Regions from separate parts of the Streptomyces sp. iso_384 genome, predicted to be linked through region 2. Evidence: predicted binding sites of a transcription regulator. Region 2 holds the regulator's gene; each other region holds the start of a gene.
The links. Region 2 encodes HrcA, which represses chaperone genes, less so after heat shock. Its sites were predicted from a motif close to TTNGCACTCNGNNNNNCNGAGTGCNAA; they were not measured.
Positions count from the first base shown of each region.

Region 1: the regulator HrcA is predicted to act here: its motif matches at 744-770, upstream of groL (chaperonin GroEL).
Region 3: the regulator HrcA is predicted to act here: its motif matches at 5,782-5,808, upstream of groES (co-chaperone GroES).

Region 1 is NZ_JBWBTT010000001.1:7,373,962-7,381,699, reverse strand. Features, by position in the region: gene AC0VY3_RS33195 (cold-shock protein) at 326-532, shown strand; gene groL (chaperonin GroEL) at 934-2,556, shown strand; gene AC0VY3_RS33185 (hypothetical protein) at 2,754-3,233, shown strand; gene AC0VY3_RS33180 (keywimysin-related RiPP) at 3,736-3,858, shown strand; gene AC0VY3_RS33175 (asparagine synthase-related protein) at 3,909-5,846, shown strand; gene AC0VY3_RS33170 (lasso peptide biosynthesis PqqD family chaperone) at 5,843-6,094, shown strand; gene AC0VY3_RS33165 (lasso peptide biosynthesis B2 protein) at 6,091-6,573, shown strand; gene AC0VY3_RS33160 (ABC transporter ATP-binding protein) at 6,530-7,738, shown strand, end outside.
Region 2 is NZ_JBWBTT010000001.1:1,704,192-1,711,929, forward strand. Features, by position in the region: gene AC0VY3_RS07490 (hypothetical protein) at 1-546, opposite strand, end outside; gene AC0VY3_RS07495 (DUF3097 domain-containing protein) at 714-1,532, opposite strand; gene AC0VY3_RS07500 (MBL fold metallo-hydrolase) at 1,588-2,319, opposite strand; gene hrcA (heat-inducible transcriptional repressor HrcA) at 2,494-3,510, shown strand; gene dnaJ (molecular chaperone DnaJ) at 3,511-4,653, shown strand; gene AC0VY3_RS07515 (nitronate monooxygenase) at 4,787-5,860, shown strand; gene AC0VY3_RS07520 (16S rRNA (uracil(1498)-N(3))-methyltransferase) at 5,857-6,603, shown strand; gene AC0VY3_RS07525 (histidine triad nucleotide-binding protein) at 6,673-7,032, shown strand; gene AC0VY3_RS07530 (ribonuclease Z) at 7,059-7,738, shown strand, end outside.
Region 3 is NZ_JBWBTT010000001.1:6,888,691-6,896,428, reverse strand. Features, by position in the region: gene AC0VY3_RS30795 (MFS transporter) at 1-1,264, shown strand, start outside; gene AC0VY3_RS30790 (VOC family protein) at 1,381-1,845, shown strand; gene AC0VY3_RS30785 (hypothetical protein) at 1,915-2,703, shown strand; gene AC0VY3_RS30780 (THUMP-like domain-containing protein) at 2,875-4,098, opposite strand; gene AC0VY3_RS30775 (polysaccharide deacetylase family protein) at 4,231-5,154, shown strand; gene AC0VY3_RS30770 (DUF6234 family protein) at 5,193-5,675, opposite strand; gene groES (co-chaperone GroES) at 5,966-6,274, shown strand; gene groL (chaperonin GroEL) at 6,372-7,738, shown strand, end outside.

The DNA.
Region 1 (7,738 bases), 5.7 Mb from region 2:
CCCCATCCGCTGCCCGTGCCGCCCGCATATGAGAATGCGCCCGGCCCCGATAAGAAGCAGCCAAAGTGCGTGAACCTCTTGTGGCATAAGTGCCCTTTGCCTGGCCCGACTTGCCCGTAAATCTCAGCAAACCCGCATATTCGCGTGTTCTCCCGCGCCCAGAATTCTCGTCCGATTGACCTGTTGCAGAGGGCAGTTGGGCGGATACATTCGGCCGCGGTCGACGCGCTGCGGCGCCGCACACCCTCTCCTGTCGGAGGGTGAGTTCCGACCCGGGTCCGCGAAGTGCGGTCCCGTGCAAGGGCCAGTAATAGGGGAGTTAGGCATGGCTCAGGGCACCGTCAAGTGGTTCAACGCGGAGAAGGGGTACGGCTTCATCGCGGTCGACGGTGGTGCGGATGTTTTCGTCCACTACAGCGCGATCCAGATGGACGGGTACCGCACCCTCGAAGAGGGTCAGCGAGTTGAATTCGAGATCTCGCAGGGCCAGAAGGGGCCCCAGGCCGACATGGTCAAGCTCGCCGTCGGCTGAGCTCGGCGCGGTCGTCCGACGACACCACTCACGCACGTAGGGCCCGAACCCCGGATCAGGGGATCGGGCCCTACGCGCGTCCGGCGACCCGGTCCGGCGACCCGGTCGCCGGGGGCGCGCCGCCGTCCGCATCCGACGTCGCCGCCGTCCGCATCCGACGCCGCCGATGTCCACATCCGACGCCGCCGATGTCCACATCCGACGAGGGACGCTTGCACTCGCAGGGGTCGAGTGCTAATCATTGGCGTTAGCACTCTCCAGGTGAGAGTGACAGAAACTTGGACCGGGCCGGTGAGGCCCGCAGGCGCGGTGGGGCAAGGAACCACCACGCACGCAGGCCGTCCGTCGCGGGCGCCTCTCGGTCCGGAGAAATCCACCCCTGTCCGGGAGGACCACTTCACATGGCCAAGATCATCGCGTTCGACGAGGAGGCACGGCGCGGTCTCGAGCGCGGGATGAACCAGCTCGCCGACGCCGTCAAGGTCACCCTCGGCCCCAAGGGCCGTAACGTCGTCCTCGAGAAGAAGTGGGGCGCGCCCACGATCACCAACGATGGTGTTTCCATCGCCAAGGAGATCGAGCTCGAGGACCCGTACGAGAAGATCGGTGCGGAGCTGGTCAAGGAGGTCGCCAAGAAGACGGACGACGTCGCCGGCGACGGTACGACCACCGCCACCGTTCTGGCTCAGGCTCTCGTCCGCGAGGGTCTGCGCAACGTCGCCGCAGGCGCCAACCCGATGGCCCTCAAGCGCGGCATCGAGAAGGCCGTCGAGGCCGTCTCCGCCGCTCTGCTGGAGCAGGCCAAGGACGTGGAGACCAAGGAGCAGATCGCTTCGACCGCCTCCATCTCCGCCGCCGACACCGAGATCGGCGCCAAGATCGCCGAGGCGATGGACAAGGTCGGCAAGGAAGGCGTCATCACCGTCGAGGAGTCCCAGACCTTCGGTCTGGAGCTGGAGCTCACCGAGGGTATGCGCTTCGACAAGGGCTACATCTCGGCGTACTTCGCCACCGACATGGAGCGTATGGAGGCGTCGCTCGACGACCCGTACATCCTGATCGTCAACTCGAAGATCGGCAGCGTCAAGGACCTGATCCCGCTGCTGGAGAAGGTCATGCAGTCGGGCAAGCCCCTGCTGATCATCGCCGAGGACGTCGAGGGCGAGGCGCTCTCCACCCTGGTCGTCAACAAGATCAAGGGCACGTTCAAGTCCGTCGCCGTCAAGGCCCCGGGCTTCGGCGACCGCCGCAAGGCCATGCTCGCGGACATCGCCATCCTCACCGGTGGCACCGTGATCTCCGAGGAGGTCGGTCTCAAGCTGGAGAACGCCGGCCTGGACCTGCTCGGCCGCGCCCGCAAGGTCGTCATCACCAAGGACGAGACCACGATCGTCGACGGTGCCGGTGACAGCGACCAGGTTCAGGGTCGCGTCAACCAGATCCGTGCCGAGATCGAGAACTCCGACTCGGACTACGACCGCGAGAAGCTCCAGGAGCGCCTCGCGAAGCTGGCCGGCGGCGTGGCCGTCATCAAGGCCGGCGCCGCCACCGAGGTGGAGCTCAAGGAGCGCAAGCACCGCATCGAGGACGCGGTGCGCAACGCCAAGGCCGCCGTCGAGGAGGGCATCGTCGCCGGTGGTGGCGTGGCTCTGCTCCAGGCCTCGGCCGTCTTCGAGAAGCTCGACCTCACGGGCGACGAGGCGACCGGCGCCAACGCCGTGAAGCTCGCGCTGGAGGCCCCGCTCAAGCAGATCGCCGTCAACGGTGGTCTCGAGGGTGGCGTCGTCGTGGAGAAGGTCCGCAACCTGCCGATCGGCCACGGCCTCAACGCCGCGACCGGCGAGTACGTCGACATGATCGCCGAGGGCATTCTCGACCCGGCGAAGGTCACGCGCTCCGCCCTGCAGAACGCCGCGTCCATCGCCGCGCTCTTCCTCACCACCGAGGCCGTCATCGCCGACAAGCCCGAGAAGGCCGGCACGGCCGCTCCGGGCGGCATGCCGGGCGGTGACATGGACTTCTGATCAGCCACGGAGGCTCCGGCCTCCCCGCCTGATCGAAGTTCCGCGTACGTCCCCGTACGTGCGCAGTACGTCCCACAGGGGCGGCATCTCCTTCACGGAGGTGCCGCCCCTGTGGCGTTTCCGGCCGCGCTGGAAGAATGCGCCGGGGGTCGGGGGCCGGTGGACCGGTCGCCGCGAGAACGGGGGACGGGGACGGGATGACCAGGGACTGGAAGGGGGCCTCGTTCGTGCTGGGCGGGGCCGTGCTGTTCGTGCTGGGGCTGTGCGTCGTGGTGACCGGGACGGGGCTCTCCGGCGCCCTCGGCATGCGGGTCGAGACCTTCGGCCGGATCGGCTGCCACGACACGCGTACGAAGAAGGGGCAGACCGTCCGGCACTGCTTCGGCGAGAGCCCGGCCCAGCAGCGCGCCAACGACGCGGAGCGCAAGAGGGTGGCCCTGGAGTCGCTGCGCGCCCATGTGGACGGCACGCCCGAGCCGGCGGATATCCAGCGCGTCAGGATCCTCTTCGCCGACCACGACGGTCGCAACGACCCCGAGACCATCACCGCGGCCCAGGTGTTCGACGGCGGACGGTGGTACGCCCACTCCTCGACGGTCGTCGGCTACGGAATGATCCCGCTGCTGCTGGGGGCGGGAGCGGCGGCCTGGGGCGGCTACCGGCTGCGCAGCCGGTAGGCGTGTGGCCGAATGCGTACTTGTAGCGCCCGGTGCCGTACCGCACCGCGGGTTCACCCGGTTTCGGCGATGTCGGTGGCGCGCCGGCGACCGGTGAGGTAGGGCCGCCGCGCGGGCTGCCGGGCCCTCGCCCGCCGTGGTTCCTCCGTTCCGTCGGATGCCGCCGGCTCTCTTGGCAGCTCAGTGCCCGGTCGGGCCGTCGCGTACAGCCATTGGTCCAGTCCACTGCCTCGTCGCACCCCGGTGCTGTGCGACTGCACATGCCGACCGGTCGGTGCCCCGCGGTCCCGTGGAGAGGCCCGCAGCGGCCCTGCGCCCAGGCCTCGGCCCTCACGCTATCCAGCCAACTTCGCACGGTAAGTCGGAATCATGCGTACCGGATCGGCAGCGGGACATGATGGCTCTGGTGTTCACGTGGTGAACACCAGTCGCACGAATAACTTCAGTTATGCAGACGCAAGTTGGGCATAACGGTCGTCAACCGCACAGAAGGGAAGGTGTCATGAAGCAGCAGAAGAAGGCTTACGTGAAGCCGTCGCTGTTCAAGCAGGGCGACTTTTCGAAGAAGACCGCCGGTTACTTCTACGGCTCGTACAAGGAGTACTGGGTCCGCCGCATCATCTGATCCGGCCCCCGGTTTCCAGTGCGTCGTACGAGAACTTCCGGAAGGTGAACATGCCCGGCCAACTGCGTGACTACTTCGTCGTCCTGCCGGACAGCGTGGCGGGAGCGGCGGTGGCCGGGCAGCTTCCTCCGGGGGCGGGCGGGGCGCCGGTGGTCGCCCACGCATCCGGGCGGCCCTGGATCCTCGCCCGCCCGCTGGTCCGCGAGGTGAGCCACCTCCGCCGGGGCGGCGACGCCCTCGTGCTCATCGGCCCGGACCGGGTCTCCGACGCCGTGCTCTCCGGTCTGCTGGAGGGGGCACGCGACCGGGCCGGCCTGGAACGCCGTCTCGCCCGGCTGCCCGGCCTCCACCATGTGATCGCCCAGCTCTCCGGAGAGACCTGGATCCGGGGCACCGCCTCCGGGCTGCGCCGGATCTACCACGCCCGGCACCCGGAGGCCGGAACCATCGCCTCCGACCGGGCCGCCGTCCTCGCCCGCCTGATCGGCGCGCCCCTGGACGACGGCGCACTGGCCCTGCGCATGCTCGACTTCCTGCCGCACCCCCTGAGCCGCCGCGTCGTGTGGCGCGGCGTGCACGAGACCGGCGCCGGGTACGGCCTGGCCCTGCCCGTCGCAGCACCGGGCACGGCCGCCGTCCCCGGCCCCACGGAGCACCGCTGGTGGGAGCCGCCGCCCGCCGAACTCTCGCTGGCCGAAGGGGCCCGGGCACTCGGCGACGCCATCGCCGCCTCGGTACGGGCCCATGTCGGCGGCCTGGACCGGATCAGCTGCGAGCTGTCCGGCGGCATGGACTCCACGGCCCTCACCTTCGCCGCCCACGCGACCGGCCCCGCCGAACTCTCCCTGCTCACCGTCGCCGCCCGCGACCGCTACAGCGAGGACGAGACCTGGGCGCGCAGAGCGGTGGAGGCTGCGCGAGGCGGCGAGGCGACGCGGAAGGCCGGCGGCGTCACCGGCCTGGACCACCACATCGTCCCCGCCGACGACGCCCCCTACTTCTACGCCGATCTCGCCTCCACCGCGGACGAGTTGAACGACGAACCGCTCCCCGTGGCCCCCGGCCGGGCCCGCGCGCACCTGCTCCTGAGCCGTGCCTACGCCACCGGCTCGCGCTACCACCTCACCGGCTACGGCGGCGACGAACTCTTCCTCGGCCTGCCCCACGCCTACCAGGACCTCTTCCACGGCAACCCGCTCACCGCCTGGAACCACCTCGGCGGCCTGCGCCACCAACTCGGCTGGCCGCTCCTGCCGACGCTGAAGGCCCTGCTGAGCCGCTCCACGTTCCCCCGCTGGCTCGCGGGCGCGATCACCGCCGAACCCCAGCCGGTCACCCGTACACCGCTGCTCTCCTGGGGCGTACGGCAGTCGCTGCGCCCCTGGTTCACGGACCACGCGAACGCCCTGATCACCGAGGAGTTCCGGGCCGCCGCCGAGCACGCCGAGCCGATCGACCCGTGGCGCGGACGGCACGTCGACATCGACGCCGTACGGATGGGGGCCCGGCACTTCCAGGCGATGGAGGACATCGGCATGACGATCGGGCTGCCGGTCGCCGCGCCCTTCTACGACGACCGGGTCCTGGAGGCGACCCTCGCCGTACGCCTGGCGGAGCGCATCAGCCCGTGGCGCTACAAGCCGCTGCTCGTCGAGGCGATGCGCGGTGTGGTCCCGGACGCGCTGTCTGCCCGCACGACGAAGGACCACATGTCCTCCGACGAGCACCAGGGCCTGCGTCAACACGCCTCGGAACTGGCCGGCCTGTGGACGGGATCGCGACTCGCCGAACGCGGCCTGGTCGACTCCCGCCACCTTCTCCGGCTCGCCGCCGAACCCTTCTCGCCGGTCCTGGTCGAGCACTCCATCAGCTCCACCGTGGCCGGCGAGACCTGGCTCCGCACCGCCGAGAACGCCTGGCCGCCACCGTCACCGGCACCGTCGCCGCCACCCCACCGCACCTCCAGGACCAGCGAGGCAACCCTGTGAAGCTCAGAAAAGGCATCGCCGTCACGACCACCGAGTACGGCGGCGTCCTCCTCGACGAAAAGGACGGCAGCTACTGGCAGTTGAACGACACCAGCATCATCGTCGTCGACACCCTCGCCGCCGGACACACCCCCGACATCGCCGTGGAGCGGATCCTCGCCGCGTTCGACGTCGAGCGAGCCGAGGCGGAGTCGGACGTCGCGGAACTGACCCGGCAGCTCGTCGACGCGAAGATCCTGCGCCCATGACCACCGAGATGACGATGCCGCGCCGGGGTGCGGGAGCGGGCGGGGTGCGGCTGCGCACGGCCATCGTCGCCGCGTTCGTCCTGGCCCGCCTGAAGCCCGGACGGCTGCGCCGGGTGCTGGCCAGGTGCGCCCGGGGCGCGCGCCCGGCCTCGTACGCGGAGACGCTGGAGGTGCTGGAGGCGGTCGTCACCACCAGCCGCCGCTGCGCGAGCCGTTACGGCTGCCTGCCCCGCTCGGTCGCCGTCGCCCTGGCCTGCCGGATGTCCGGCGTCTGGCCCGACTGGTGCGCCGGGGTGCGGTCGGCCCCACCGTTCGCCCCGCATGCGTGGCTGCAGGCGGAGGGCCGTACGGTCGGGGAACAGGCGGAACCGGCGGATCTGCGTCCCTTGATGGTGGTGACGGCGGAGGCGGTCGCGGCAGGCGGAGGGGTACGGGATGAGCGCGGTGTCGGGGACGACGGAAGCGGGCAGAGGGTCTGAGGACGCGGGGACGGCGGTGGGGCCCGCCGGTGAGCCGGTAAGGCCCGGTGAGCCGGTAGGGCCCGGGCGGCCCGCCGGGGAGGCGGCGGTCCCCGAGGGACCGGCCGGTGGGTCCCGCACGGAGACCACCGGGAACCCCGATCAGGGCAGGACCGGCCCGTCCCCCCTCCGCCTCCTCCTGGCCCGGGTCCGCCCGCACCGGGGCGTACTGATCCGCGCGGGCCTCCTCTCGCTCACCGGCTCCGCGGCCGGCCTGGCGATGCCGCTGATGGCGAAGTACGCCGTCGACGCGTTCGCCGCCGACCGCTCGCCCGTGGCCCCGCTCGTCGCGCTGACCGCCCTCGTACTCGCCGGAGCCTGCATCTCCGCGTACGGGCGCTACCTCATGGCCCGTACGGGAGAAGGCGTGGTGCTCCGGGCCCGCAACCAACTCGTGGGCCGCATCATGCGGTTGAAGGTGCCGGCGGTGGACCGGCTCACCCCCGGGGACCTGCAGTCCCGGGTGACCAGCGACACCACTCTCCTCCGGACGGTCCTCTCCAGCGGCCTGGTCGAGTCGTTCAACAGCGTGCTGATGCTGCTGGGAACGGTCGCGTTCATGGCGTACATGGACGTGACGCTGCTGGGCGTGACGCTGGTCGTCATCGTCGGCATCGGAGCCGTAACGGCCTTGCTCATGCCGCGTATTCAGCGCGCGCAGCTCCGGGCGCAGGAGTCCGTCGGGGCGATGGGCGCGGCCCTGGACCGGGTGCTCCAGGCGTTCCGAACGGTCAAGGCGAGCGGTGCCGAGGAGCGGGAGACGGCGGCGGTCGCGGAGGCGGCCCGGCGCGCGCACGACCGGGGCGTCTCGGTGGCGAAGTGGTCCTCGGTCTCGGACGTCACGATGATGATGTCGATCCAACTGGCCTTCCTGGCCGTGCTGGGCGTCGGCGGAGCGCGGGTCGCGTCGGGCTCGCTGGAGATCTCCTCACTGATCGCGTTCCTGCTCTACCTCTTCTACCTGATGGGTCCGATCGGCGGCCTGGTCGAGGGCTGGACGGGCCTGCAGAGCGGCCTCGCGGCGGTGCGCAGGATCGACGAGGTGGAGTCGCTGCCGGGTGAGACCTCCACCGGCCCCGGGGCCGTGCGGCGGGAGGGCACCCCGCTCGGGGTCACCTTCCAGGAC
Region 2 (7,738 bases):
GAAGAGCGCGCCGACGAACGTCTCGGGCCGCACCGACTCCCGCAGCGACTCCCACCAGCTGCCCCGGCGCGGCCGGCCGGACCGCCAGCGCAGCCGGCTCAGTTGCTCCAGAATCCTTTCCTCGCGCACCTCGGAGGTGTTGCCGTGCGACTGCTCGACCACCGTCGCGGTGGCCTGCTCGATCGCCCCGAGCAGCCGGGAGCGGGGAAAGGAGAAGGTCTTGTACTGGGTGTTCTCGCGGGTCTCCCACGGCTTCTCGGAGAGCGTGCGCACCATGTCGAGCGCCGCCTCGTACGGGGTGGCGCCCTCGCCGTCCAGCAGCCGCACCGGCACCCGGCGTAACTCGTTGGCCCGGTGCACCTGGTGGACGACCCGCTCCACCCGGGCGTCGATCTCCGGCCCGGCCCCGGCGTCCGCCGCCTGGGCCACCACGAGCGGCATCACCGGCCGGTTGACCCGGTACCGGTCTATCAGCTGCTGCATCAGGTGGAAGACGGCCGAGGCCGCCTCGTTGTCCGCACTGTCCCGCCAGACCTCGCGCGCCATCGCCCCGTGTCCTTCCCCCGTGGACCCTTCGGCTCCCTCGAACCCTTCGGCCCGTGAACCGCCTGCCCGTTCTTCCCTCTCACTAACCGATGGTGCGTGTGGGGCGCAGGCATTCCCAGGGATCGGCACATGATCATCCGGGATGAACGGGCCTCAGCCCGGGGACATCAGTCCGGAAGCGTGACGAAATCGATCAATTCCTCTACCCGGCCCAGGAGTTGAGGTTCCAGGTCCTTGTAGCTGCGGACCTTCGACAGGATGTGCTGCCAGGCCGCGCCGGTGTTCTCCGGCCACCCCAGCGCCCGGCACACGCCGGTCTTCCAGTCCTGCCCCCTCGGCACCACCGGCCAGGCGTCGATCCCCACCGAGGACGGCTTCACCGCCTCCCACACATCGATGTACGGATGCCCCACCACCAGCACATGGTCACCGGTCACCTGCGCGGCGATCCTGGACTCCTTGGAACCGGGCACCAGATGGTCCACCAGCACCCCCAGCCGGGCGTCGGGACCCGGCCCGAACTCCCCGACGATCGCCGGAAGGTCGTCGACACCCTCCAGGTACTCCACGACCACGCCCTCGATCCGCAGGTCGTCGCCCCACACCCGCTCCACCAGCTCCGCGTCGTGCCGGCCCTCCACATAGATCCGCCCGGCCCGCGCCACCCGGGCCCGCGCCCCGGGCACCGCCACCGAACCGGAAGCCGTACGGGCGGGACGCACGGGACCACCGGGGCCCGGGCGCACCAGCGTGACGACCTTGCCCTCCAGCAGGAAGCCGCGCGGCTCCATCGGGAACACCCGGTGCTTGCCGAACCGGTCCTCCAGGGTCACCGTCGGACCCTGCGCCGTCTTCTCGCAGCGGATCACCGCACCGCAGAAGCCGCTGGCGACCTCCTCCACCACCAGATCGGGTTCGGCGGGCACCTCGGGCACGGGGGCGGACCGCTTCCACGGCGGGGTCAGGTCCGGCTGGTAGCTGCGCATGGCCCGACGATAATCGGCCGCCGCCGTGAAGAACCTCACCCCGCCCCGAAGATCCTCACGCCACCGCGAACCGCTCCGCCAGCGATGCCCGCTGCGCCCGGACGAAGGCCGCGTCCACCACGGCCCCGTGCCCCGGTACGTACAGCGCGTCCTCGCCGCCCAGCGCCAGCAGCCGCTCCAGCGCGGCCGGCCAGCGCGAGGTGATCGCGTCCGAGCCCGCCTGCGGCTCGCCCGACTCCTCCACCAGATCACCGCAGAACACCACCGGAGGCCCGCCGTCCGCGCCGGGCACCAGCACCGCGAGGTCATGGCCGCTGTGCCCCGGGCCCACGTTCGCCAGCAGCACCTGACGGCCGCCGCCCAGGTCGAGCGTCCAGTCGCCGCACACCTCGTGGTGCGGGACCACCAGCGTGTCCGCCGACCGGGCCGCCTCGTCCTCCGTGACCCCGTGGCGCACCGCCGAGGCGCACAGCTGCTCCGCCCCGTCCCGCAGCAGCGCCCCGACGCCCACCGCCCCGTACACCTGCGCCCCGGCGAACGCGGCGGCGCCCAGGACATGATCGAAGTGCGGGTGGCTCAGTGCGATATGCGTCACCCTCCGCCCCAGCAGCGCCTCCGCCTGCCGGCGCAGCTCCACGCCCTCGCGCAGGGTCGCGCCCGTGTCGTACAGCAGCACCCCGTCCGGCCCGGCGACCAGCCCGGCGGTGGCGTCCCAGCCGGGCAGCCGCCGCCTGCCGATACCGTTGCCCAACCGCTCCCAGCCGAAGTCTTCCCAAGCGACGTCCATACCAGGACGCTATCGGCAACGACCTGCGCGGTCTCGTGGGAGCGTGGCCGGTCGCCCTTGCCCCGGCCCCACCCCACCCCCGTACACTGACGACGGGATCGCTGGCACTCGTACGTACCGAGTGCCAGCCGGACACCGGAGAGATCCGGAGAAACACAGCTGGAGGTGTGCGCGATGCTCAGCGAACGCAGACTCGAAGTGCTGCGCGCCATCGTCCAGGACTATGTCGGCACCGAGGAGCCCGTCGGCTCCAAGGCGCTCACCGAGCGGCACCGGCTGGGAGTCTCCCCGGCCACCGTCCGCAACGACATGGCGGTGCTGGAGGACGAGGGTTTCATCGCCCAGCCGCACACGAGCGCGGGGCGCATCCCCACCGACAAGGGGTACCGCCTCTTCGTCGACAAGCTCGCGGGCGTCAAGCCGCTCTCCTCGCCCGAGCGCCGGGCCATCCAGAACTTCCTCGACGGCGCGGTCGACCTCGACGACGTGGTCGGCCGGACGGTGCGGCTGCTCGCGCAGCTGACCCGGCAGGTCGCCGTCGTGCAGTACCCCTCGCTGACCCGCTCGACGGTGCGGCACGTGGAGCTGCTCTCGCTGGCCCCCGCCCGGCTGATGCTCGTCCTGATCACGGACACCGGCCGGGTCGAACAGCGTATGATCGACTGCCCTGCGCCGTTCGGCGAGGCATCGCTCGCGGATCTGCGGGCCCGGCTCAACAGCCGGGTCGTCGGACGCCGCTTCGCGGATGTCCCGCGCTTGGTGCAGGAACTGCCGGAATCCTTCGACAGCGAGGACCGGGGGACGGTCTCCACCGTCCTTTCCACCCTCCTCGAAACCCTGGTCGAGGAGACGGAGGAGCGGCTGATGATCGGCGGCACCTCCAACCTCACCCGCTTCGGACACGACTTCCCGGTGATGATCCGGCCGGTGCTGGAAGCACTGGAGGAACAGGTCGTCCTGCTGAAGCTGCTCGGTGAGGCCACGGACTCCGGCATGACCGTACGGATCGGGCACGAGAACGCCCACGAGGGGCTCAACTCCACGTCCGTCGTCGCGGTCGGCTACGGTTCGGGCGACGAGGCAGTCGCCAAACTCGGCGTGGTCGGACCGACCCGCATGGACTACCCCGGAACGATGGGAGCGGTACGCGCAGTGGCACGTTACGTCGGACAGATCCTGGCGGAGTCGTAAGTGGCCACGGACTACTACGCCGTACTCGGCGTGCGCCGCGACGCGTCTCAGGACGAGATCAAGAAGGCATTCCGTCGGCTCGCCCGCGAGCTGCACCCGGATGTCAACCCGGACCCGAAGACCCAGGAGCGGTTCAAGGAGATCAACGCCGCTTACGAGGTGCTCTCGGACCCGCAGAAGAAGCAGGTCTACGACCTCGGTGGCGACCCGCTCTCCGCGAACGGCGGAGGCGGCGGTGGCGCGGGCGGTTTCGGAGCCGGCGGCTTCGGCAACTTCTCCGACATCATGGACGCGTTCTTCGGCAACGCCGCACAGCGCGGGCCCCGCTCGCGTACCCGGCGCGGCCAGGACGCCATGATCCGGCTGGAGATCGACCTCAACGAGGCGGCCTTCGGCACCACCAAGGACATCCAGGTCGACACGGCCGTCGTCTGCAACACCTGCAGCGGCGAGGGCGCGGCCCCCGGCACCTCCGCCCAGACCTGTGACATGTGTCGCGGCCGCGGTGAGGTCTCGCAGGTCACCCGGTCCTTCCTGGGCCAGGTCATGACCTCGCGGCCCTGCCCGCAGTGCCAGGGCTTCGGCACCGTCGTGCCCACCCCCTGCCCGGAGTGCGCCGGCGACGGCCGCATCCGCTCGCGGCGCACGCTCACGGTCAAGATCCCGGCGGGCGTCGACAACGGCACCCGTATCCAGCTCGCCGGAGAGGGCGAGGTCGGCCCCGGCGGCGGCCCGCCCGGCGACCTGTACGTGGAGATCCACGAGCTGCCGCACGCCGTCTTCCAGCGGCGCGGCGACGATCTGCACTGCACGGTCACCATCCCCATGACGGCCGCGGCCCTGGGCACCAAGTGCCCGCTGGAGACGCTGGACGGTCTGGAGGAGATCGACATCCGGCCCGGCACCCAGTCCGGCCAGTCCGTGCCGCTGCACGGGCGCGGGATCACACATCTGCGCGGCGGCGGCCGGGGCGACCTGATCGTGCACGTCGAGGTGATGACCCCCTCCAAGCTCGACCCCGAGCAGGAACGGCTGCTGCGGGAGCTCTCCAAGCTCCGCGGCGAGGAACGGCCCTTGGGTCAATTCCAGCCAGGTCAGCAGGGCCTCTTCTCCCGTCTGAAGGACGCGTTCAACGGCCGCTGAACCGCTTTCTGCCTTTCACCGCACCGCCCGCCGGTTCCCGACCGGCGGGCGGTGCGGCGTATGGCGGGAGAACCGGTCAAGCTGTCGGCTGGCTGATTCGGCCCCGTGCGCGGGCACATGGCACGATGCGGTCATGTCCTCCGAGTTGACCGATCTCTGCCGGTATCCGATCGTGCAGGCCCCCATGGCGGGCGGCGCGTCCGGACCCCAGCTCGCCGCCGCCGTCGCCGAAGCCGGCGGGCTCGGATTCCTGGCCGCCGGATACAAGACGGCGGACGGGATGTACAACGAGATCAAACAGCTGCGCCGGCTCACCGGCGGACCGTTCGGCGTCAACCTCTTCATGCCGCAGCCCGCCCTCGCCGACCCCAGCGCCGTCGAGGTCTACCGCCACCAGCTCGCCGGCGAGGCCGCCTGGTACGAGACCCCGCTCGGCGACCCGGACAGCAGCGGCGACGACGGCTACGAGGCCAAGGTCGCGATCCTCCTGGAGGACCCGGTCCCGGTGGTCTCCTTCACCTTCGGCTGCCCCACCCGCGACACCCTCGACGCCTTCGCCCGCGCGGGTACGCACACCGTCGTCACGGTCACCTCGGCCGAGGAGGCCCAGAGCGCCCAGTGGGCGGGCGCCGACACCGTCTGCGTCCAGGGCGTCGAAGCGGGCGGCCACCAGTCCACCCACCGCGACGACCCGCAGCTCTACCAGACCGGCACCGGACTGCTCTCCCTCCTCGCCCAGGTCCGCGAGACCGTGCAGATCCCGATCGTCGCCACCGGCGGCCTGATGCGCGGCTCCCAGATCGCCGCCGCCCTCGCGGCCGGCGCGGACGCCGCCCAGCTCGGCACCGCCTTCCTGATCTGCCCCGAGTCCGGCGCGCACCCGCTGCACAAGCAGGCCCTCACCAACCCGCTGTTCGTCCGCACCGAGCTGACCCGCGCCTTCTCCGGGCGGCCCGCCCGCGGCCTGGTCAACCGCTTCGTCCGCGAACACGGCCCGTACGCCCCCGCCGCCTACCCCCAGGTCCACTACGTCACCAGCGGGCTGCGCCAGGCCGCAGCCAAGGCCGGCGACGCCCAGGGCATGGCGCTGTGGGCCGGACAGGGCCACCGGATGGCCCGCGAACTGCCCGCCGGCGAGCTGATCGAACTGCTCGCCGCCGAACTGGAGGCCGCCCGGGCGGCCCTGAGCATGAGGAGCCCCCGGTGACCGCACCGGTCTTCGTCGTCGAACGGATGCCCACCGGACCGGAGTCCGTCCTGGACGGCCCCGAAGGACGGCATGCCGTCTCCGTCAAGCGGCTCCAGCCGGGCGAGGACGTCGTCCTCACCGACGGCCTCGGCCACTGGGCGGACGGCGTCGTCCTCACCGTCGAGGGCAAGGACCGCCTCACCGTCACGCTCCACGCGGGCGTCCAGGAGGAGCCGGAGCCCACGCCCCGGATCACCGTCGTCCAGGCGCTCCCCAAGGGCGACCGGGGCGAGCTGGCCGTCGAGACGATGACCGAGACCGGCGTCGACGCGATCGTGCCCTGGCAGGCGGCCCGCTGCATCACCCAGTGGAAGGGCGACCGGGGCGCCAAGGCCCTGACGAAGTGGCGCAGCACGGCACGCGAGGCGGGCAAGCAGTCCCGCCGGGTGCGCTTCCCCGAGGTGGCCGACGCCATGACGACCAAGCAGGTCGCCACCCTGCTCGCCGACGCCGACTTCGCCGGGGTCCTCCACGAGGACCGCGACCACGACAGCACCCCGCTCGCCACCGCCGAACTCCCCGCCACCGGCACGATCGTGCTCGTCGTCGGCCCCGAGGGCGGCGTCTCCCCGCAGGAACTGGCCGCCTTCGCCGAGGCGGGCGCCCGCCCCTACCGCCTCGGCCGCAGCGTGCTGCGCACCTCCACCGCCGGGACCGCCGCGACCGCACTGCTGCTGGGACGCACGGGGCGCTGGGGATGAACGGGGCCCGGCGATAGCATGCCCCTGTACTGATCACCACGGATCACCAGCGAACGAGGAGGCCCGGCCATGGCGGGAGAGCCGCAGACCGACTGCCTGTTCTGCAAGATCGTTTCGGGAGAGATTCCGGCGACCATCGTCCGCGAGAGCGAGACCACCGTCGCCTTCCGCGACATCAACCCGCAGGCCCCGACCCACGTCCTGGTCATCCCCAAGGTCCACTACCCGGACGCCGCCTCCCTCGCCGCCGCCGAACCGGGAATCGCCGCGGACGTGCTGACCGAGGCCGGAGCGGTCGCCGCCGACGAGAAGGTCGACTCCACCGGCTACCGGATCATCCTCAACACGGGCTCCGGCGCCGGCCAGACGGTCTTCCACGCGCACGCCCACGTCCTGGGCGGCCGCGGCCTCCAGTGGCCGCCCGGATAGCACCCTCCCGGCAGGAGCCTCTCCCCATGTCCGTACGCGAGTTGGTGGTGCTCGGCACCGCCAGCCAGGTCCCCACCCGGCACCGCAACCACAACGGCTGTCTGCTGCGCTGGGACGGCGAGGGCATCCTCTTCGACCCCGGCGAGGGCACCCAGCGCCAGATGCTGCGGGCCGGGGTCGCCGCGCACGACATCGACCGGATCTGTATCACCCACTTCCACGGCGACCACTCCCTCGGGCTCGCCGGGGTGATCCAGCGGATCAACCTCGACCAGGTGCCGCACCCGGTGACCGCGCACTACCCGGCGAGCGGGCAGCACTTCTTCGACCGGCTGCGGTACGCCACGGCCTACCGCGAGACCGTCCAGCTGACCCAGGCCCCGGTCGCCGGAGCCGGCGGCGTCCTCGCCACCGCCTCCGCGTACACCCTGGACAGCCACCGGCTCTCGCACCCCGTCGAGTCGTACGGCTACCGCCTCACCGAGCCCGACACCCGGCGCATGCTGCCCGCCCTCCTCAAGGAGCACGGCATCGCCGGACCGGACGTCGGCCGCCTGCAGCGCGAAGGAGCTTTTCGCGGCATCACTCTGGAGCAGGTCTCCGAACACCGGCGCGGACAGCGGTTCGCGTTCGTCATGGACACCCGGCTCTGCGACGGGGTGTACGCGCTGGCCGAAGGCTGCGACATGCTCGTCATCGAGTCGAC
Region 3 (7,738 bases), 5.2 Mb from region 2:
GCTCCTCATGCTCGGCGGCCGGCTCGCCGACCTGGCGGGCCCCCGCCGCGTCCTGACGGCGGGTCTGGTCCTGTTCGGACTGGCCAGCCTGGCGGGCGGCCTCGCCTGGTCACCCGGTTCGCTGGTGGCGGCGCGCGCGGTGCAGGGCGTCGGCGCGGCGGCCCTCGCCCCGGTGGCGTTCGCCCTGATCACCCTCGCCTTCCCGGCCGGGCCCGCCCGGTCCAGGGCGCTCGGACTGTGGGGCATGGCGGGCGCGGCGGGCGGCGCGGTCGGGGTGCTGGCGGGCGGCGTGCTCACCGACGCGACGGGCTGGCGGTCCGTGATGCTGGTCAACGTGCCGATCGTCGCCTTCGCCCTGGCCGCCGCCGCGCGCACCGGCTCCGTCGGCGGGCAGCGGCGGGCCGGGGCCCGGCTGGACGTCGCCGGGGCGCTGCTGGCCACGGCCGGGACGACGCTGCTGGTCCTCGGACTGGTGCGGACCTCGGACCACGGCTGGTCCTCGGCGACCACGCTCGCCTCCCTCGGCGCGGCGGTCGTCCTGCTGTCCGCCTTCGTCGCCGTCGAACTGCGGACCGCCTCCCCGCTGCTCCGGCCCGGCCTGCTGAAGGGGCGGCCGGTGCTCACCGCGAACCTGTTCTGTCTGCTGCTCGCCTCGGCCCAGTTCGGCGCGTTCTACTTCGTCTCGCTCTACATGCAGCTGGTCCTCGGATTCGGGCCGACCGCCGCCGGGTTCGCGTTCCTGCCCTTCTGCGTGGGTGTCGTCGCGGGCTCGGTCCTCGCCACCCGCGCGGTCGCCGCGCTCGGCATCCGGCGGCTGATGACGGTGGGCGCGACGCTGGCCGCGCTCGGGATGGGCTGGTTCGCGGTGACCGCCACGGTCGACGGCGGCTTCCTCGTCTCCATCCTCGGCCCGTCGCTGGTCTGCTCCTTCGGGATCGGCCTGTGCTTCGTCCCGCTCGGCACGGCCGCGACGACCGATGTGGACCCCGGCGAGACCGGCATGGCCTCCGGGCTGCTCAACAGCTCGCGGCAGGTCGGCGGCTCGCTCGGCCTCGCGGTCCTGGTCACCGTCGCCGCCCGGGTCACCGGCGGCTCCACCGTTCCCACCGAGCTGTCCTCGGGGTACGCGGCCGCCTTCTGGGCCGCCGCGGGCCTGCTGGCGGCGGCCGCGCTGGCGGCGTACGTCCTGCTGCCGGCGGAGCGCCGGACCGGGGCCGCGGGCCCGGTGGCCGTGGAGCCGGACAGCGGCGCGGCCGCCCGCTGAGTCCGTACGGGTGCGGGGCCGGGCGGGTCCGATGAGTTCGGGCGGCGGGCCGGGTCTGCCTTCCACGACGTCCGGGCCGCCCGGCCCGGACGGGTGGACGGCCCGAGGAGCAGACCATGCAGAAGATCACCCCCTGTCTCTGGTACGACGGCCAGGCGAAGGAGGCGGCCGAGCACTACGTCGCGATCTTCGGCGGCGACTCCCGGATCGGGGACATCACCTATTACGGCGAAGAGGCCCCCGGCAGGACGGGTTCCGTGCTCACCGTCGACTTCCGGCTCGCGGGCCAGGACTTCATCGGGCTCAACGGCGGACCGCAGTTCCCGTTCACCGAGGCGATCTCGCTCTCCGTCGACTGCGCCGACCAGGCCGAGGTGGACCGGTTCTGGGCCGCGCTCTCGGAGGGCGGCGAGGAGGGACCGTGCGGCTGGGTCAAGGACAAGTTCGGGGTCTCCTGGCAGGTCGTCCCGAACGAGCTGCAACGGCTGGTCACCGGCCCGGACAAGGAGCGGGCGCAACGTGTCGTCAAGGCCATGCTCGGCATGGGCAAGCTGGACGTCCAGGCCCTGCGCGACGCCTGACCCGCACCGCGTCGGTGGTGACCGCACCGCGTCGGTGGTGACCCGCGGCGCATCGGTAGTGTTCTGCGCATGCCACGCCGTGCCCCGCTGCCACCCCCTCCGCCGCCCGCCGAGATCCGCTCCTGGCCCGACCGCGAGGCGATGCTCGCCGACCGGGCGGTGGTCCTGGGCGAGCTGGTGACGATGCACGTGGGGCCGGGGCGGCTGGGGCTGCTGTGGATGTGGGCGGCGCTCGCCGCGATCGGCTGGGGCGTGGTGGGCACCGGGATCGTCATGTTCGAGCAGGCGATCGACCTGGTCGACTTCGTCAGTGTCATCGGCGGCGCCGTCAGCCTGGTCATCGGCGCGGCGGTCCTGATCCCGGCCGTCGTCTTCCTCTGCGTCGGCGTCTCCCGGGACCGGAAGGTCCGCACGCTGCTCACCGCCTGGGGTGCGCTGGCGCGCGACCCGGAGCGCGACCGGCGGCTGCGGATGCCCGGGACGAGCCTCACCTGGCTGCTGCTGTCGTTCGCCCTGGGCGCGGTGGGGCTGGCCCTGTGCGTCATCGGGCCCGCGAGCGCCCGGCCCGGCCGGGACACGTACGGGCTGGTCGCCCTGATGATGGGCGTCGGCATGGTCGCCTGGCTGACCGCGCTGATCGGCGCGGTCACGGCCCTGGCGCACCGCCGCTGGGTGGTGGGCGTCCTGATGGGAACCGGGGGCGGAGGAGGTACGGGGACCGGGCTCGGAGCCGGGCTCGGAGCCGGTACCGGGGGCGGTGCGGGGACCGGGGACGGGACCGTACGGCCGTCGGCCGCGCCGGAGTCCGGGCCCGTGCGCCCGCCTTTTGTCCGCACCGGCGGGCCCGGCCACCGCTGATCCAGCCCGTCCGGCGTTCGAGGACGGAACCCTTCGCCTGGTGGGCGAGCCCCTTACGGGCCCCGTGGCAGGGGAGACCCTTGTCCGCACCCGAGAACGTGCTCGACGGTTCCGTCCTCGAACGCCGGACGGGCCGGGTGGGTCCGCCGGACGGCGGTCGAACCGCCCGGCTCACCCCAGCGGGTGGCCGATCAGCATCGTCGGAGCCCCCGCCACCCGGGTCAGGAACACCGTCACCGCGTTCGGTCCGCTCAGCTTCATCCGGCGGCGCAGCTCCTCCGGCTCGACCGCCGAACCGCGCTTCTTGACGGTCAGTACGCCGACCTCCCGCTCCCGCAGCAGCGCCTTCAGCTTCTTCATGTTGAAGGGCAGCCGGTCGGTGATCTCGTACCCGGCGACGTACGGGGAGGAGTACGGCTCGTCGCTCGTGACGTACGCGATCGTCTCGTCCACCAGCCGCCCACCGCACCGCTCCACGATGTCGGCGACCAGATGGGCCCGGATCACCGCGCCGTCCGGCTCGTACAGATAGCGCCCGACCGGGCCCACCGGCGGGGCGGGCAGCGGGGCCGGGGCGGTCAGGGTCGCCCCGGAGGGCAGCAGCGTGGCCCGGAACGCACCGGGCGCGAAGCCCTCCCCGTACCAGAGCACCGCCTCCTTCACATCGCCGCCGTCCGAGATCCACTCGGCCTCCGCCTCCGGGCCGATCGCCTCGTGCGGGATGCCCGGGGCGATCTTCAGCGCCGCCCTCGGAGCCTTCAGCGCGGTGGCCGTCGCCCAGGACAGCGGCGGTGAGTACGCCTCCGGATCGAAGATCCTGCCCCGGCCGCCGCGCCGGGCCGGGTCCACGAAGACCGCGTCGTACGGGGCGATGTCGATCTCCGTGACATCGGCGCACCGCACCTCGATCAGCCCGGCGAGGCCGAGCGCCTCGGCGTTGGCGCGGGCCACCTCGGCGGTCAGCGGGTCGCGGTCCACGGCCAGTACGGAGATCCCGGCGCGGGCCAGCGCGATGGCGTCGCCGCCGATGCCGCAGCACAGGTCGGCCACGCTCCGCACGCCGAGCCCGGCGAACCGGGCGGCTCGGTGGGCGGCGACCGAGGTGCGGGTGGCCTGCTCGACGCCGTTGGGCGTGAAGTACATCCGGTGGGCGTCCTCGGCCCCGAACTTCGCCACCGCCCGCTGCCGCAGCCGGGCCTGGCCGAGCGCCGCCGACACCAGCTCCGCCGGGTGCGTACGGCGCAGCCGGGTCGCGGTGGCCAGCTCGTCGGCGGGGTCGTGGTCGCGCAGCCCGGCCAGCAGCTGCTCGCCCTCGGGGGTGCGCAGCGCGGCGAAGGCGGTGCGCGCGGGGTCGTCGGACGGGGCGGCGGGGGTCGATGCGTTCACCCGGTCCATTGTGGCCGGTGTACGGGTGTGGGCCGGCCGGGGGACGGCGCCGGTCCGCTCGCGGTGTCGGGGCCGGAGACGGGCCGACGGCTGGCAGGATGCGGCGCCATGCAGCTAGTACGACAAAACGAAAAATCAGCCATGAAGTGGCACAGGTCGGGCGTCGTCGTGCTGGCGGCTCTGCTGGCCGCCGCCGTCGCCTCCGGATGCGCGGCGGAGACGGGCGGCAGCGGCACGGGAGCCCCCGGCGGGCCCGCGAAACCCGCCGCAGGCCAGCAGGGCGAGGCCGCCCCGCAGGCCGGGCCGGCGCGAGCCCTCGACACCTACGCGGAGGCGCTCAGGAAGAAGCAGGCCGCACGGGCCGTCGCCGCGAGGAAGTGGGGCCTCGCCAAGACCCCGCTCGCGGCCCCCGAGCCGCCGAAGGCAAAGCCGGTCATCACCACCCGCAAGGGCTTCGAGGTCCGGGACGACAAGGGGCTGCCGCCCGTCTTCACCACCGTCCCCACCAAGGAGAAGATCGTCTTCCTGACGATGGACGACGGGGCGGAGAAGGACCCCGAGCTGCTGCGGATGATGACCGAACTCGACATCCCGTACAGCGCGTTCCTCAGCGACTACGTCATCAACGACGACTACGGCTACTTCAAGAAGATGCAGCAGCGCGGGGTGACCATCAGCAACCACACCCTCAACCACCGCTATCTGCCCGGCCTCTCCTACGCCGAGCAGAAGCGGGAGATCTGCGGCCAGCAGGAGAAGATCCTCAAGCACTTCGGGAAGCGGCCCACCCTCTTCCGCCCGCCCTACGGCAACTACAACCGCGACACCCTCGTCATCGCCAAGTCCTGCGGGATCACCGCCGTACCGCTGTGGTCCTCCGAGGCCTTCCCCGACCACATGGAGTGGCGCGAGTGGGACCGGGACCTGCACCCCGGCGACATCGTCCTCACCCACTTCCGGGGCAAGGGGGACTGGAAGGGCTCGATGCCCGACATGATCCGCCGGGTCATGAAGACCATCACGGACAAGGGGTACGCGGTGGCGAAGCTGGAGGACTACGTCTGACCGGAGCCCTTCCCCGCACTCCGGCCCCGCATGCGCGCTCAGCCTCCGCTGTGCGCGCATGCGGCGTTGTCGCCGCCGCTGCGGCAGGGCGGGGAGACGTAGGTGGGGGCCGGTGCGGTCGTGGGGCCGGGGCCGCGGTCCGTCCACGGGTCCGGCCGCCGCTCCACCGCCGACGCGAGCGCGGCGGCGCACAGGGCCGCCGCGACGAGCACCTGCATGCCGCCCGCCCAGTGCCACCGGTTGCGCAGCAGGCTCACGGCGAGGCCGGCGGGGATCACGGCCGGAACGGCGAGCGCGATGGTCGGGCCCCACGCGTCGGCGAAGCCTTCGGAGGGGCCGTGCGGCGGCGCCAGGGTCCGCACCGCGATCACGATGAGCAGCAGTGCCCCGGCTGTCGCCTCCGCGACCACCAGCAGCAGGCCCATCAGCAGGTCCGCGCACCCGCCCGGCTCCGACGCCCGCCGTCGCGATGCGGCTTTCTCGTCGGGGCGTTCCGGCGGGCGGCTCTCGGAGTGCGTCATCTCCGCACCGTCGTACGGAACACCGCGCTCCGTCCCCACGTTGTCCGGACGGTGACCCGACGGAGCCCTGATCGAGCCTCGATCGAGACGGCGCGAGGGTGGTGAATTGGCACTCCGCTTGACCGAGTGCTAATCGCGGTCATAGTCTCGGGTCTGGCACTCCCCACTGGAGAGTGCCAGCACCACCTTTGCGCGACAGGGCAGGTCCGGCACCCGCGACGACGGATCGGTCTGGTCGCCGCCCACAGACTGTTAAACCCCGTGAGATCTCCGAAGGGGGAGACCGGATCGTGTCGACCACCAGCTCCAAGGTTGCGATCAAGCCGCTCGAGGACCGCATTGTGGTCCAGCCGCTCGACGCCGAGCAGACCACGGCTTCCGGCCTGGTCATTCCGGACACCGCGAAGGAGAAGCCCCAGGAGGGCGTCGTCCTCGCCGTGGGCCCGGGCCGCTTCGAGAACGGCGAGCGGCTTCCGCTCGACGTCAAGACCGGCGACGTCGTCCTGTACAGCAAGTACGGCGGCACCGAGGTGAAGTACAGCGGCGAGGAGTACCTCGTCCTCTCGGCCCGCGACGTCCTCGCGATCGTCGAGAAGTAATTCACCCACGTTTGCTTGTGTTCTGCGCCCCTGGCCCCCTGCGAAATAACTAGCCGGGCGGCGAGGGGCGCAGTTCATTTTGAGAGGGATACAGCCCATGGCGAAGATTCTGAAGTTCGACGAGGACGCCCGTCGCGCCCTTGAGCGCGGCGTCAACAAGCTTGCCGACACGGTCAAGGTGACGATCGGCCCCAAGGGCCGCAACGTCGTCATCGACAAGAAGTTCGGCGCTCCCACCATCACCAACGACGGTGTCACCATCGCGCGTGAGGTCGAGCTCGACGACCCGTACGAGAACCTCGGTGCCCAGCTCGTCAAGGAGGTGGCGACCAAGACCAACGACGTAGCGGGTGACGGCACCACCACCGCGACCGTCCTGGCCCAGGCGCTCGTCCGCGAGGGTCTGCGCAACGTCGCCGCCGGCGCCTCCCCGGCCGCCCTGAAGAAGGGCATCGACGCCGCCGTCAAGGCCGTGTCCGAGGAGCTCCTCTCCACGGCCCGCCCGATCGACGACAAGTCCGACATCGCCGCCGTGGCCGCGCTCTCCGCGCAGGACACCCAGGTCGGCGAGCTCATCGCGGACGCGATGGACAAGGTCGGCAAGGACGGTGTCATCACCGTCGAGGAGTCCAACACCTTCGGTCTGGACCTGGAGTTCACCGAGGGCATGGCCTTCGACAAGGGCTACCTGTCCCCGTACATGGTGTCCGACCAGGAGCGTATGGAGGCCGTCCTCGACGACCCGTACATCCTGATCCACCAGGGCAAGATCGGCTCCATCCAGGAGCTGCTGCCGCTCCTGGAGAAGGTCATCCAGGCCGGCGCCTCCAAGCCGCTCCTGATCATCGCCGAGGACGTCGAGGGCGAGGCGCTCTCCACCCTCGTCGTCAACAAGATCCGCGGCACCTTCAACGCCGTCGCGGTGAAGGCCCCGGGCTTCGGCGACCGCCGCAAGGCCATGCTCGGCGACATCGCCACCCTCACCGGTGCGACCGTCATCGCCGAGGAGGTCGGCCTCAAGCTCGACCAGGCCGGTCTGGACGTGCTCGGCACCGCCCGCCGCGTCACCGTCTCCAAGGACGACACGACCATCGTCGACGGCGGTGGCAACACCGAGGACGTCAAGGGCCGCGTCAACCAGATCAAGGCCGAGATCGAGTCCACGGACTCCGACTGGGACCGCGAGAAGCTCCAGGAGCGCCTCGCGAAGCTGGCCGGCGGCGTGTGCGTCATCCGCGTCGGCGCCGCCACCGAGGTGGAGCTCAAGGAGAAGAAGCACCGCCTCGAGGACGCCATCTCCGCCACCCGCGCCGCGGTCGAGGAGGGCATCGTCTCCGGCGGTGGCTCCGCCCTCGTCCACGCCGTGAAGGTCCTGGAGGGCAACCTCGGCAAGACCGGCGACGAGGCCACCGGTGTCGCGGTCGTCCGCCGCGCCGCCGTCGAGCCGCTGCGCTGGATCGCCGA